One region of the Streptomyces sp. bgisy027 genome, then DNA from elsewhere that is predicted to be linked to it. Evidence: riboswitches for the same ligand, from Rfam matches in the RefSeq annotation. Region 1 holds a riboswitch; each other region holds the start of a gene.
What was found. Region 1 has a riboswitch for cyclic di-AMP ahead of AC3ETA_RS24865 (peptidoglycan DD-metalloendopeptidase family protein). Riboswitches for the same ligand answer to the same signal wherever they lie in the genome.
Positions count from the first base shown of each region.

Region 2: it holds a riboswitch for cyclic di-AMP, as region 1 does, so the genes downstream of both, AC3ETA_RS26745 (transglycosylase family protein) here and AC3ETA_RS24865 (peptidoglycan DD-metalloendopeptidase family protein) in region 1, are expected to answer to the same signal.
Region 3: it holds a riboswitch for cyclic di-AMP, as region 1 does, so the genes downstream of both, AC3ETA_RS15460 (C40 family peptidase) here and AC3ETA_RS24865 (peptidoglycan DD-metalloendopeptidase family protein) in region 1, are expected to answer to the same signal.

Region 1 covers NZ_JBYIVZ010000024.1:124,265-128,693, forward strand. Annotated here, with positions in the region: gene AC3ETA_RS24850 (Glu/Leu/Phe/Val dehydrogenase dimerization domain-containing protein) at 1-137, shown strand, start outside; gene AC3ETA_RS24855 (TetR/AcrR family transcriptional regulator) at 210-830, shown strand; gene AC3ETA_RS24860 (SGNH/GDSL hydrolase family protein) at 934-1,719, opposite strand; gene AC3ETA_RS24865 (peptidoglycan DD-metalloendopeptidase family protein) at 1,965-2,903, opposite strand; cyclic di-AMP (ydaO/yuaA leader) riboswitch at 2,908-3,073, opposite strand; partial or broken gene AC3ETA_RS24870 (GH36 C-terminal domain-containing protein) at 3,373-3,612, opposite strand; gene AC3ETA_RS24875 (tyrosine-protein phosphatase) at 3,763-4,429, shown strand, end outside.
Region 2 covers NZ_JBYIVZ010000027.1:102,891-107,319, reverse strand. Annotated here, with positions in the region: gene AC3ETA_RS26755 (cytochrome P450 family protein) at 1-847, shown strand, start outside; gene AC3ETA_RS26750 (transglycosylase family protein) at 1,014-2,087, shown strand; cyclic di-AMP (ydaO/yuaA leader) riboswitch at 2,296-2,495, shown strand; gene AC3ETA_RS26745 (transglycosylase family protein) at 2,500-3,189, shown strand; gene eno (phosphopyruvate hydratase) at 3,497-4,429, shown strand, end outside.
Region 3 covers NZ_JBYIVZ010000013.1:28,165-32,593, reverse strand. Annotated here, with positions in the region: gene AC3ETA_RS15470 (ATP-dependent Clp protease proteolytic subunit) at 25-660, shown strand; gene AC3ETA_RS15465 (hypothetical protein) at 668-976, shown strand; cyclic di-AMP (ydaO/yuaA leader) riboswitch at 1,397-1,529, shown strand; gene AC3ETA_RS15460 (C40 family peptidase) at 1,533-2,006, shown strand; gene AC3ETA_RS15455 (LysE family translocator) at 2,060-2,674, opposite strand; gene AC3ETA_RS15450 (LysR family transcriptional regulator) at 2,783-3,706, shown strand; gene AC3ETA_RS15445 (ATP-binding protein) at 3,711-4,169, opposite strand; gene AC3ETA_RS15440 (helix-turn-helix domain-containing protein) at 4,383-4,429, shown strand, end outside.

The sequences.
Region 1 (4,429 bases):
GGCGTTCGATGCGTGCCCTGACCGACCTCACGCTGGCGCGTGCCGAGGCGGACGGGACGGCTCCGCGGGCCGCCGCGCACGCCATCGCGGCGGACCGGCTTCCGTTGATCACCGAACGGTTCGGCCGGCACCGGTGACCGGCGGCCGCGGGGGGCGCCCGGTGGGACCTGGCCCGGGAACGGCCGCTGACGAGGCTTTAGGGTGACGACGTGGCAAGAGTGCGGTTGAGCGTGGCGGAACGGCGTGAGGAGTTGCTGAGCGCCGCCGTCGAGCAGATAGAGGTGCGGGGCGTGGCGGCGGTGAGGATCGCCGACGTGGCCTCGGTGCTCGGCGTGAGCAACGCGCTGGTGCTGTATCACTTCGACACCAAGGAAAAGCTGGTCGCGGCCGCGTTCAGCCATGCGGCCGAAGGGGACCTGGCCCATCTGCGCCGGCTCCTCGGACGCCGCACGACGGCACTGCGGCGGTTGCGGGCGGCCGTGCGCTGGTACGCGCCGACCGGTCAGGCCAAGGGCTGGCGGCTGTGGATCGAGGGCTGGGCGGCGGCGCTGCGCGAACCCGCGCTCCAGGAGGTCACCCGGGACCTCGACCGGCAGTGGAAGGGGGCCATCACCGAGGTGATCGCCGAGGGCGTCGCCGCCGGCGAGTTCCGCTGTCCGGACCCCGGCGCCACGGCGCTGCGCCTGACGGCCCTGCTCGACGGGCTCGCCGTACAGCTGACGTCGTACCCGGGCGCGATCTCACGCACGCGTGCCCAGGAGTGGGTGGATGAGGCGCTCGCGCAGGAACTCGGGCTGGAGCGCAAGGCGTTGACCGCGACGGACCGGTGAGGCTGTGTGTGGCGGGAGCACATGTGGTGTGAGGACATACGTCCGGGCCGCACCGATCAATCCTCGGTACGGTCCGGACGTATCGGTCGCTCGCGAATCGCCCTCAGGCCACCGCTCGGATCCGCATCTTGATGTCGTCCGGGGACAGCGCGCCCTTGGCCGTCACATGGTCGCCCGACGACTCGCCGCGCAGTCGCCGGCCGATCCACGGCACCAGGTACTCGCGGGCCCAGTGGACGTCGTCCCGGCGGACCTCGAGGGTGCCGCGGGGCGGGAGCGGCGGCCAGGGCTGGTCCGGGTCGGCGGGGATCTCCAGACCGAGGACCTGGCCCGCGCGGAGCGCCACGCGCGTGTGCCCCTCGGGGGACAGGTGGAGCCGGTCGTCGTCCCAGGCGCGGCGGTCCTGAACGGTCTTGAGGGACCACAGGTCGAGCACCGGGCAGCCGTACCGGTCGGCGATGGCCCGCACATGTCCGTTGTACGTGGCGATCTTGCCGCGCAGATGCTTCAGCACGGGCACGCCACGGGTGTCGAAGCCGGTCGTCACCATGACGGTGCCGACGGCCGAGGTGAGCCGGACGATCGCCCGCTCGAAGCGCTCGGCGACCTCGTCGGGGTCGGTTCCGGGTCGGATGATGTCGTTGCCGCCCGCACAGAACGAGACCAGGTCCGGGGCCAGTTCGGCGGCCTTCGGGAGCTGGTTCTCGATGATCTGGTCGAGCAGTTTGCCGCGTACGGCGAGGTTCGTGTAGTTGAAGTCGCCCTCGGGGCGGCGGTCCGCGAGCAGGACCGCGAACCGGTCGGCCCAGCCGACGAACGCGCCGTCGGGGCCGGGGTCGCCGACGCCCTCGGTGAAGCTGTCCCCCACCGCAACGTACGACCCGATCACTGCGCTGCTGTCACTCTTCGAATCGTCTGCCACATCGACCCATGATTCACCTTCGAATGTGACCTACGCGACCGTAGGAAAGGGTTGACGATCGGTGAGATAAGCCACTCCTAAAGTGTTCACCAAACGTGGAATAAGCCTCTGAACAGGGGTGTTGTGGGCGCAACATGCCGAAGGCCGGACCCGGGGATCGAGGTCCGGCCTTCGGCCGCGTGTCAGGCAGGTGGTTCTGGCGTGGGGCCGCGTCAGCCGATGGCGACACCCTTGGCGCGCAGGTAGGCGACCGGGTCCACGTCCGAGCCGTAGTCCGGCGTGGTGCGGATCTCGAAGTGCAGGTGCGGGCCGGTGACGTTGCCGGTCGCGCCGGAGAGGCCGATCTGCTGGCCCGCGGTCACGGTCTGGCCGCTGGAGACCGAGAGCGAGGACAGGTGGGCGTACTGGGCGTAGTAGCCGTCGGCGAGCTGGATGACGACCTGGTTGCCGTACGCGCCGCCCCAGCCGGCCGAGACGACGGTGCCCGCGCCGACCGCCTTCAGCGGGGTGCCGGTGGCGGCGGCGAAGTCGACGCCGGTGTGGTAGCCGCTGGACCACATGCTGCCCGCGATCTTGTAGCCGGTGCCGAGGGAGGCGCCGGACAGCGGGGCGGAGAAGCCGTTGACGGTGCTGGTGGTCCCGGCGGCCTTGGTGGCCTTCTGCGCCTTCTTCGGCGTGGCGGACTTCGCGGCGGACGAGTCCTTCGAGGAGGACTTGGACGCCGAAGAGGGCTTGGAGGGCGACGACTTGGGGGCGGTCGTCGCGGCCTTCTTGCCGCCGATGGCGAGCTTGAGACCCGGGTGGATCAGCGACGGGTCGGAGCCGACGGCCTCACGGTTGTCGGCGTAGAGCTTCTTCCAGCCACCGCTGACGTTCTGCTCATCGGCGATCTTCGAAAGGTAGTCGCCGACCTTCACCGAATAGGTCCGCACGTCCGTCTTCTTGTGAGCGGACTTCTTGTCGGCGGTCTTCTGGCCGGCGATCGGAAGGGACTGAACGGCCTTTTCCGCAACGGACTGCGAGGGAGCGGCGTGGGCGCCGGTGGCTCCCATGAGCGGAAGAGCGAGAGCGGCGCCACCGGTTCCGGCGACGGCAATGGAGCGGGTGAAGCGCAGGGACTTCGGACGGCGATGCTTACCCTTCGCGGGCATGACGAATTCCTCTCCGGCGCCTGCGAGGTGAGCTGTCGGGTGCGGGCTGGAGATGCCCGGCCGCGCCGAGGCGCGACTTGACCCCTAGCCGTTCCGGAGACCGGAACAGGCGGTTCTACCTGTGGGTCCCCCGCTCCTGCCGTGCACGGGTGAGTTTGCGCGGAATCCGAGCGGCGGCAGGATTGGGCGTCCGTCCGGATTGGTCGTGAACGTAAGCGAGGAAGACGCATGGGAACAAGTGAGAGGTTCCGTCCGAATGCGTTCCTGTTGATCCGTTGTGGGAATTAGCCGTCACCGTGCGTGAAATGCGGGGGCGCCGCCCGACTCAAAGCCCCTTGAAAAGCCCATGAATTACGTGAACATGACGGGCGACGCACCGTCACGGCTATGACGCTCCTCACGTGACACTGCTCCAGCTTTCTTTATCGCAGGGCGAGTTGGAATGAAGGTGCCAATTCGGACAGAACACCTAGATGCGACGGAGTCGAATAACTGCCGCATCGAGGTCGCCCTTCAAGTCGGCGCGCAGTCCGTGATGCACCAGTACGGCCCCTCGGTGAATTTCACCCGTTTCAAGGCATTCATACGCAACTGCCGGATCCAGACCCCCGCAACCGGAGCGCCGGAAGGGGCGCCGCGGCCGGTGCAGGTCGCCGCGCGGCACCGGAGGCCGGACCTCCTTGCAGGGCGCCACCCACTCCCCCACCTCAACACGAGCGGGTCGCGGAATTCCGTCCGCATTCGTCCCGATTGGCACTGAATCCAATTTGGCCCTGGAATCCATGTCGTATGGTCGAGAGCGCACCCCGTCGGCCGCATCGCCGAGCCGCGCCGCCGGGGCTGACTGGGAGGAGCCCCCGTGACGCAGCAGATCCCGTCGACCGAGCCCGAACTGGCCGGGGTTCGCAACTTCCGCGATGTGGGCGGCCTGCCCACGGTGGACGGACGACGGGTGCGGCACGGAGTGCTGTTCCGCAGCGGCCACCTCGCACACGCAACCAACGAGGACGCCGACTTCCTCGGCTCGCTGGGGCTGCACACGATCTTCGACTTCCGCAACGCGGCCGACCAGAAGCTCGAGGGGCCGGACGTCGAGCTGCCGGGCGTGCGCAACGTCAACCTGCCGCTCTCCGACCCGGCGGACGGCGCGGAGTTCTGGAAGATGGTCCGGGACGGCGACCTCGACCAACTGCGCGGGATCCTGTCGGACGGCAAGGGCGCGAACCGGATGATCGTCTCCTACCGTTCGATCATCAAGGAGCGCACCGGCGAACACTCCCAGGTGCTGCACTCGCTCGCCGAGGACAGCGTCCCGGCGCTGATGCACTGCGCGGCCGGCAAGGACCGCGCGGGTCTGTCCATCGCCGTGACCCTGCTGGCCCTCGGCGTCGAGCGTGAGGCGATCGTCACCGACTACCTGGAGTCCAACGCCAAGCACCGCCGCTACAAGGTGCGGCGCAGCGGCAGCGACGCCTCCGCCTACTCGCCCGAGGTCATGGAACTGCTCAGCCCGCTGTTCGACGCGC
Region 2 (4,429 bases), on a different contig from region 1:
GAGCGCCGACCTCATCCACGAGTTCGCCTTCCCGCTCCCCATCTACGCGATCTGCGACCTGCTGGGCGTTCCGCGCGAGGACCAGGACGACTTCCGGGACTGGGCGGGCATGATGATCCGGCACCAGGGCGGCCCGAGGGGCGGGGTCGCGCGGTCCGTGAAGAAGATGCGCGGCTATCTGGCCGACCTGATCCACCGCAAGCGGGAGGCACTTCCGGCCACCCCCGACTCCGGCGAGGACCTCATCTCCGGTCTCATCCGCGCCTCCGACCACGGTGAGCACCTCACCGAGAACGAGGCCGCGGCCATGGCCTTCATCCTGCTGTTCGCCGGCTTCGAGACGACTGTCAACCTCATCGGCAACGGCACGTTCGCCCTGCTCACCCACCCCGAGCAGCGCGCCCGCCTGCAGACCTCACTGGCCGCCAACAACACCGCCCTGCTGGAAACCGGCGTCGAGGAACTCCTGCGCTACGACGGCCCGGTCGAGCTCGCCACCTGGCGCTTCGCCACCGAGCCGCTCACCATCGGCGGGCAGGACATCGCGGCCGGCGACCCCGTCCTGGTCGTTCTGGCCGCCGCCGACCGGGACCCGGAGCGGTTCGCCGACCCCGACGTCCTGGACCTCGGCCGCCGCGACAACCAGCACCTCGGCTACGGCCACGGCATCCACTACTGCCTCGGCGCCCCGCTGGCCCGTCTGGAGGGCCAGACCGCGCTCGCCACGCTCCTCACCCGCCTCCCGGATCTCCGACTCGCCGTGGATCCGGGGGAGTTGAGGTGGCGGGGCGGTCTCATCATGCGCGGACTGCGTACGCTTCCGGTGGAGTTCACCCCCGTTGGGTGAGTACGTCCACCTCGGCAAACATGACGCGTGCTCATGTCTGTGATCTTCACGTGATCTGCGCGGCATTAACTTGTGACAAGTGATCGTCTGCCTATACGTTCACGGATCAACAGGGCGTCCAGGTTTTGAGCGCCGTGTTCAGTGCTGCCTCGCGAAAGGTCCCCGCATGCTCTCCGGGAACGGTCGTCACCGTCGCCCCCGTCAGGCTCCGGCTCTCCTCGTCGCGGCCGGAGTCACCGGGTCCGCGATCGCCATCCCGCTCCTCGGCGCCAGTGGCGCGAGCGCTGCCGACGGCACCGTCTGGGACAAGGTGGCCGAGTGCGAGAGCGGCGGCTCGTGGAGCGCCGACGACGGCAACGGGCAGTACGGCGGACTCCAGTTGACCCAGGACGACTGGGAGCAGTACGGCGGCCTCGACTACGCCACCAGCCCCGACCTGGCCAGCCGCTCGCAGCAGATCGCCGTGGCGCAGGAGATCCTGGCGGACCAGGGGACCAAGCCGTGGGGTACGTGCGCGGTGCTCAACGGGCTCACCAAGAAGTCCGGATCGGTCGAACTCGACACCGGGGTGGAGGACGGCTCACCCTCCGAGGTGTCCGGATCCTCCGGTTTGCTCGATTCATCCAACTCGTCCAGCTCGTCGAATTCATCTGATGCATCAGATTCATCTGACTCATCCGGTGAGTCCGACTCGGGTGATTCCTCCGACGCGTCGACGCCGTCCGGCGACCCCTCGCAGTCGGCGAGCGGCACTCCGGACGCTTCGTCCGAATCGCCCGGGAAGTCCTCTTCTTCGCCGTCTTCATCCGGTGGGTCCGACAAGTCCTCGAAGTCTGACACGTCACCCGAGGCGACGGCCTCGCAGTCGCCGGAGGGCTCGCCCGTCGAGGAGTCCGAAGCGGACAATCAGGACAACTGGTCGCAGGATGCCGGTTCCTGGAGCCTCGTCGACACCGGTTCGGTCAACGATGCCGACGATGCGGTCGAGCGGGCGACGAACGGCACCGGCCGGCATCGCGGCCCCAGCGCCCACGAGAGCGGCACCGCCGAGGCGACCACCAAGTCCGCCGGACGCCACGCCTCCTACAAGGTCCGCGAGGGCGACACGCTCGCCTCCATCGCCGACTCCCTTGACCTTGAGGGTGGATGGCGTGCGCTGTACCGGGCGAACGAGAAGGCCATCGGCGCCGACGCCGACCGCATCGCTCCCGGTCAGACGCTGGACGTCCCCGTCGAATAGCGGTCGAACAGGGCGAAAAACAGCGGCAGTTCACGTCATGTTTCGCGTTGAATGTCCGTTTTGAAAGCAGTGAGAGATAGATCTCAGAAGCCCTGATCGTCTTTGAAATTCCGCGAATCGCGTGTCTACGGTCGTGACCGCTCGCCACCAGTGCGGGCCCCTGCGGCCGTCACGCCGAATCCTGCCGGCGGCCGTACGGGAACAGTCGTCGCGTCATGCGCCGTAGGCAGGAGCGGGGGACCCAAGGTTTGCGCCGGGTCCGGCGGTTGAGGTCCTTCGGGGCCGCACCGCCGGAACCGGCTCGGGGTGAAGTCGCGCAGCGGGAGCCGAGAGGCGAGCGTGCGCGGCCGGGCAACTCAACCGGCCCGAACCCGACAGCTCACCTCGTAGGCGTCGGTGAGGGGATCCAACCATGCTGTTTTCCAGCAAGGGCAAGCACCGTCGTCCGTCCAAGGCCGCTCGCGCCATCGCCGTCGTCGGCGTCACCGGTGCCGCCGCCGTCGCCGCCCCGCTGATGGCCGCCGGCAACGCCTCGGCCGCCACCGCCTCCGAGTGGGACGCCGTCGCCCAGTGCGAGTCCGGCGGCAACTGGTCGATCAACACCGGCAACGGCTACTACGGCGGTCTGCAGTTCTCCGCCTCCACCTGGGCCGCGTACGGCGGTACCGCCTATGCCTCCACCGCCGACCAGGCCACCAAGTCCCAGCAGATCGAGATAGCCGAGAAGGTCCTCGCGGGCCAGGGCAAGGGTGCCTGGCCGCACTGCGGCACCGGCCTGTCCAGCGCCGCGTACACCGGCTCCTCCGCCGGCGGCTCCTCGCAGAGCACCGAGTCCACCACGCGCTCCTCCGAGCAGCAGTCGGCCTCCCGCTCCGCCGACCGCCCGGCCGCCGAGAAGAGCACCAAGACCGTCACCACCCCGGCCGGCAAGAAGGTCGAGAAGGGCGACGGCGAGTACAAGGTCGCCAAGGGTGACACCCTCAGCACGATCGCGGCCGAGCACGACGTCAAGGGCGGCTGGGAGAAGCTCTTCGAGCTGAACAAGGACATCGTCGAGGACGCCGACCTGATCTACCCCGGTCAGCAGCTGCACCTGAAGTAAGAGGGCGCGGCCACGGCGATGCGTGGCCGACAGCTGAACCACGGCGCCTTCACAGCCGTGGACCTCATAGTGAAGGCGTCGTGAGGGCCCCCGTCCCCACGAACTCCCCGCCTCGGTGCGTCTTCCCCCGTACGCACCGGGGCGGGGTCTTTTTGTACCGCCTCTTTGTTCCGTTCGGAAACAATTTACTCTCGGTTCTGTCCACGGGGCGGTCGACCGCTGGTCTGATGCCCGGAGCCGGTTAGGCTCGTCCCGCAGTCCCTCCGCGGACCGCGTACCCGCGTCACATCCCAAGAAGGAGATGCTCGTGCCGTCCATCGACGTCGTCGTAGCCCGGGAAATCCTGGACTCCCGAGGCAATCCCACGGTCGAGGTCGAGGTCGGCCTCGACGACGGCAGCACGGGTCGTGCCGCCGTTCCGTCCGGCGCCTCGACGGGTGCCTTCGAGGCCATCGAGCTCCGCGACGGTGACCCGAACCGTTACCAGGGCAAGGGTGTCGAGAAGGCCGTCCTCGCCGTCATCGAGCAGATCGGCCCGGAGCTGGTCGGCTACGACGCCACCGAGCAGCGCCTGATCGACCAGGCCATGTTCGACCTGGACGCCACCGACAACAAGGGCTCCCTCGGCGCCAACGCCATCCTCGGCGTCTCCCTCGCCGTCGCCCACGCCGCCTCCGAGGCGTCCGACCTGCCGCTGTTCCGCTACCTGGGTGGCCCGAACGCGCACCTGCTGCCCGTCCCGATGATGAACATCCTCAACGGCGGATCCCACGCGGACTCCAACGTCGACATCCAGGAGTTCATGATCGCCCCGATCGGCGCGGAGTCCTTCTCCGAGGCGCTGCGCTGGGGCACCGAGGTCTACCACACCCTCAAGAAGGTGCTGAAGGGCCGCGGCCTGTCCACCGGCCTCGGCGACGAGGGCGGCTTCGCCCCGAACCTCGGCTCCAACCGCGAGGCCCTCGACCTCATCCTCGAGGCCGTCAAGGAAGCCGGCTACGCCCCCGGCGAGCAGATCGCCCTCGCGCTCGACGTCGCCGCCTCCGAGTTCTACAAGGACGGCAAGTACCTCTTCGAGGGCAAGGAGCGCTCCGCCGCCGAGATGACGGAGTACTACGAGGAGCTCGTGGCGGCCTACCCGCTCGTCTCCATCGAGGACCCGCTGTTCGAGGACGACTGGGCGGGCTGGAAGGCCCTCACCGACAAGCTGGGCGACAAGGTCCAGATCGTCGGCGACGAC
Region 3 (4,429 bases), on a different contig from region 1:
ACCCCGGCAAGGGAGGCGTGAGCCATGACCGAACCGTCCGTCCGCTACGTACTGCCCGAGTTCACCGAACGCACCAGTTCCGGTCTCAGGACGCAGGATCCGTACGCGAAGCTGCTGGAGGAACGGATCGTCCTTCTCGGCACGCCGGTCGACGACACGTCGGCGAACGACGTGATGGCCCAGTTCATGTACCTGGAGCACAAGGACCCCGACCAGGACATCTCGCTCTACATCAATTCGCCCGGCGGCTCGTTCAGCGCCATGTCGGCGATCTACGACACGATGCAGTTCGTCTCCTGCGACGTGGAGACGATCTGCCTGGGCCAGGCCGGGTCGAGCGGCGCCGTGCTGCTGGCGGCGGGCACTCCGGGCAAGCGGTTCGCGCTGCCGGGGGCGCGGGTGGTGATCCATCAGCCGCAGCTGACCGAGCCGGTCGAGGGGCAGGCGAGCGATCTGGCGATCCGGGCCGCCGAGCTGACGCGGGTGCGGGCCCGGCTGGAGGAGATGCTCGCCCGGCACACCGGACGCGCTCGTGAGCGGGTGGCCGACGACATCGAGCGGGACAAGATCCTGACCGCCCAAGAGGCGCTGGAGTACGGACTGGTGGACCGGATCATCCCCAGCCGCACACACACGCTCGCTCCGCCGACAGGGCGGTGAGCGGCCGGTGCTTCCACCCGAATTGCCGCCCCTGCCTGCGCTGACGCGCGCGGAGGGCGAGTTGATCGACCGTTATCTGGACGTCGTGGACCTGCTCGGCCGGATCAACCCGGCGCACCACGGCGACACCTATCGCGGACTGCGGGCCGCCCAGGCGCTCGTGAGCAGGGCGGCCGAGCTGCGGGACGCGCTGGCGCTGATGCACCAGCGGGGCGAGACGGAGCTGCACGCTCCCACGCTGGCGCGTGCGTTGCGCGTGCTGGACGGAGAGCGCCGCACGGCTCGCGTCACGGTGCCCCCGCGCTCCGACAGTTGACGCCCTCCCGCAGCCGGATTCCGGGCGCCCCGGCCCACTGACGAGGCGTCCGGAACGGAGTTGAAACGGGCCGAACGACGTACCCCCTTTCGGCGTAGTCACCCCTCCTTCCGCGCGGCCGTCAGGGTTGCGCAACGGGCATGACCGCCAGGCGGAATCAGTCACTCCGTCCCTGGTCCGGGACTCCTCGGGCCTCTGGACACTCACTCGAACGGGGGGCCACCCACCCGAACGGGTGAGTGGTGAGTAACACCACAAACCCCCGATTCCGTTGGGTATTTCGCTCATCCGTGCGCCAAGATCCCTGTCTGACGACAAGCCCCCGCCACAGCGGCGGGGCGGTCCGGGCGGACGCCGAGTCCTGCCGCCGCCCGGATGACCGGTCGACAGGAGTGGATCGGCAGGAGTGGAGGACCCGAGCAAGACGGGTCGCCGGAGCGGACGTTCGTTCGATCCGAGCAACCCTTGGGGTGAAGCCGCGGCAACGCGGCCGGGCAACTTCGCCAGCCCGAATCCGACAGGTCATCCTTCTCAGGCGGCTGACGAAGGGTTGCGCATGACTGCGCTCAATCGTGTCCCGTCGCTCATGGTCCGGGCCGGTACGGCTTCGGCCCTCACCATCGCCGCAGTGGGCGGCTCGATCGTGGCACCCGGCTTCACGTCCGAGGCCGAGGCGGCCACGCCGGCGTCGAAGGCACTTCAGGTCGCGGCCTCCAAGAAGGGCTCCCCGTACCGGTGGGGCGCCACGGGCCCGAACCGGTTCGACTGCTCGGGGCTCACGCTGTACTCGTTCAAGAAGGCGGGCAAGAAGCTGCCCCGCACGGCTGCCCAGCAGTACAACAAGACCCGCCACATCTCCGCCAAGAACCGCAAGGCCGGGGACCTGGTGTTCTTCCACTCGGGGTCGTACGTCTACCACGTCGGTATCTACGCCGGTAAGGGAAGGATCTGGCACTCCCCGAAGACCGGCGACGTGGTCAAGCTGCAGAAGATCTGGACCAGGAGCGTCTGGTACGGCCGGGTCAAGTGACCTGCCCGGGGGCGGGGGCGGCGTCCTGACACGCCGTCACCGCCCTCGGGGCCTCACAGGGCGAGCAGCGGCCCCGCGAGCAGGGCCGCGCCGAAGGCCGTCAGGGCCGCGCCGGCGGCGAGCGTGACCGCACGTGCGGCGCGCGGCCGGCGCAGCCACCTGCCGAGCCGGTCCACCAGCAGGGCGACCACCTGGAACCACACCAGGGCGATCGCCAGCACGATCATGGCCAGCAGCAGCGTCCGGGGCAGGACCGGAGCGCCCGCGGGCACGAACTGCGGCAGCACGCTGAGGAACGTGAGGGACGCCTTCGGGTTGAGGGCGTTGGTCACGAATCCCTGCCGCAGCGGCCGCGCGGCGGACTCCTCGCGCGTGTCCACGACTTCGGTGGGCCGCTGCCGCAGGGTCTGCACGCCCAGGTACAGCACATAGACGCCGCCGACCACCTGAAGCGCGCGGAACAGCGCCGGTACGGCGGCCAGGACCGCGGCCACGCCGACGACCGCCATCGTCACGTGCACCAGCAGCCCCGCCCCGATCCCGAGCGCACAGGCGATGCCGGCGCGGCGGGAGACCAGGGCGTTGCGTACGACGACGGTGAAGTCGGCCCCGGGCATGGCGACCAGGCCGGCGGAGACACCGGTGAAGGCGATGAGCTGAGCGTCCATGGACCCCAGTGTGCCGTCGACAAGCCTTCAGTAGGTATGTCGAATATTCTGGCAATCCCTAAAGCATTGCTTAAGGCGTACGGGTGACCGAGGCGGAGGGAGGGCCATATGTACGACCCGGTCCGGCTCGCCGCCCTGGTGGCGGTCGCGGAGGCGGGCTCGATCACCCGCGCCGCCGAACGGCTCGGGTACACCACGCCGGCGCTCTCCCAGCAGCTGGCCAAACTGGAGCGCGAGGCGGGCACGGCCCTTCTGGTGCGGCACCACAGGGGCGCGCGGCTGACGGGTGCGGGCGAGCTGCTGGTGGCCCGGGCACGACGGGTGCTCGACGAACTGGACCGGGCCCGGCACGAGCTGGCCCGGCTGACCGGCCTGTCCGGCGGCACGCTGCGCCTGGGCACCTTTCAGACGGCCGGCATCCATCTGCTGCCGCCGGCCCTGAGCGCCTTCCGCCGGGCGCATCCGGACGTGGAGCTGACGGTCGCCGACTACGAACCGTCGGCCGGCGTCGCCGCGGTGGCCGCGGGCGAGGTCGACCTGGCACTGACGCACACCTACGAGCCTGCGGAACCGGCGCCGCTGCCCGCGTCCGTCGGCGTCGAGCCGATCCTCGTGGAGGAACTGGTCCTGGTGTCCGCGCCGGGCCATGTGCTCACCAGCGGCGCCACACGGCTGCCGCTGACCGAGCTGGCCGGGCAGCCGCTGATCAGCATGGCGCCGGACGCTCCGGCTCGGCGGGGTGTGGAGGCGGCGCTGACCGAGGCGGGGGCCATGCCGTCGGTGCTGGTGGCGACGCCGGGGTACCTGCTGGTGTGCGCCCTGGCCAGTGCAGGGCTCGGAGTCGCGGTCGTACCGGAGATGGTGGCGCGCACGTCGGTCGCTCCGGTGGGGGTGCGCGCGCTGGAGGGCGGGCGGTTGCGCCGTACGATCTCGGTCGCCTATCGCGGCGACGAGGCGGCTCCCGCCGCGGACGCCTTCCGGGCTCTGCTGCGCGGCACGTTCGCCCGCTCCGGGCAGCCGCAGCAGCCGTGAAGGGTCAGGACTCCTGCGGTCCCGCGGCGGCGAGCGGTTCGGCGGGGACCGTCCACGGCAGTTCGATGGAGACGGTCTTGCCGCCCTCGCGGGTAGGGCGCACTCTCAGCCTGCCGCCGCATTCCGCGGTCAGCCAGCGGATGATCACCATGCCGCGCCCGTTGTCCTGCTGCACGGCGGCCGGCAGCCGCTTGGGGAAACGCGGATGGCTGTCGGTGACACCGATGCGCAGGTGTTCGTCACGGTCGAGCGCGAGGTCCACCGTGAAGGTGGGTGACTGACCGAGGGTGTGCTGTACGGCGTTGGTGGTGAGTTCGGAGACGATCAGGCGGATGGTGTCGGCCACTTCCGTGTCCGGTGGCAGGCCCCATTCGGCCAGGGTGGTGAGCACGTAGGCCCGGGCCGCGGAGACCGAGGCGGGATCGCTCGGCAGAGTGACGGATGCTTCCAGGTGATCTGCCATGACGACGTCGTCCCTTTCCCACGGGACCGTAGTCCGACACGGAGCGGATGGTTCGAGTACGGTCCCGGACTGGTGCTTCGTCGCCAGACTGCCATTACCGCACCCGTCACGGGTGGCGATCCACCAAGATATGCATATATCTGTCGCTCGAAGCGGTGAACTCTGCGACGGCAGAGCGTATTTGGGCGGCTCGGTTGGAGTAAGGAGTGGCCCATGCAGCACGGTCCCGCGGTACGCCGCCGGAAACTGGGCGCGGAACT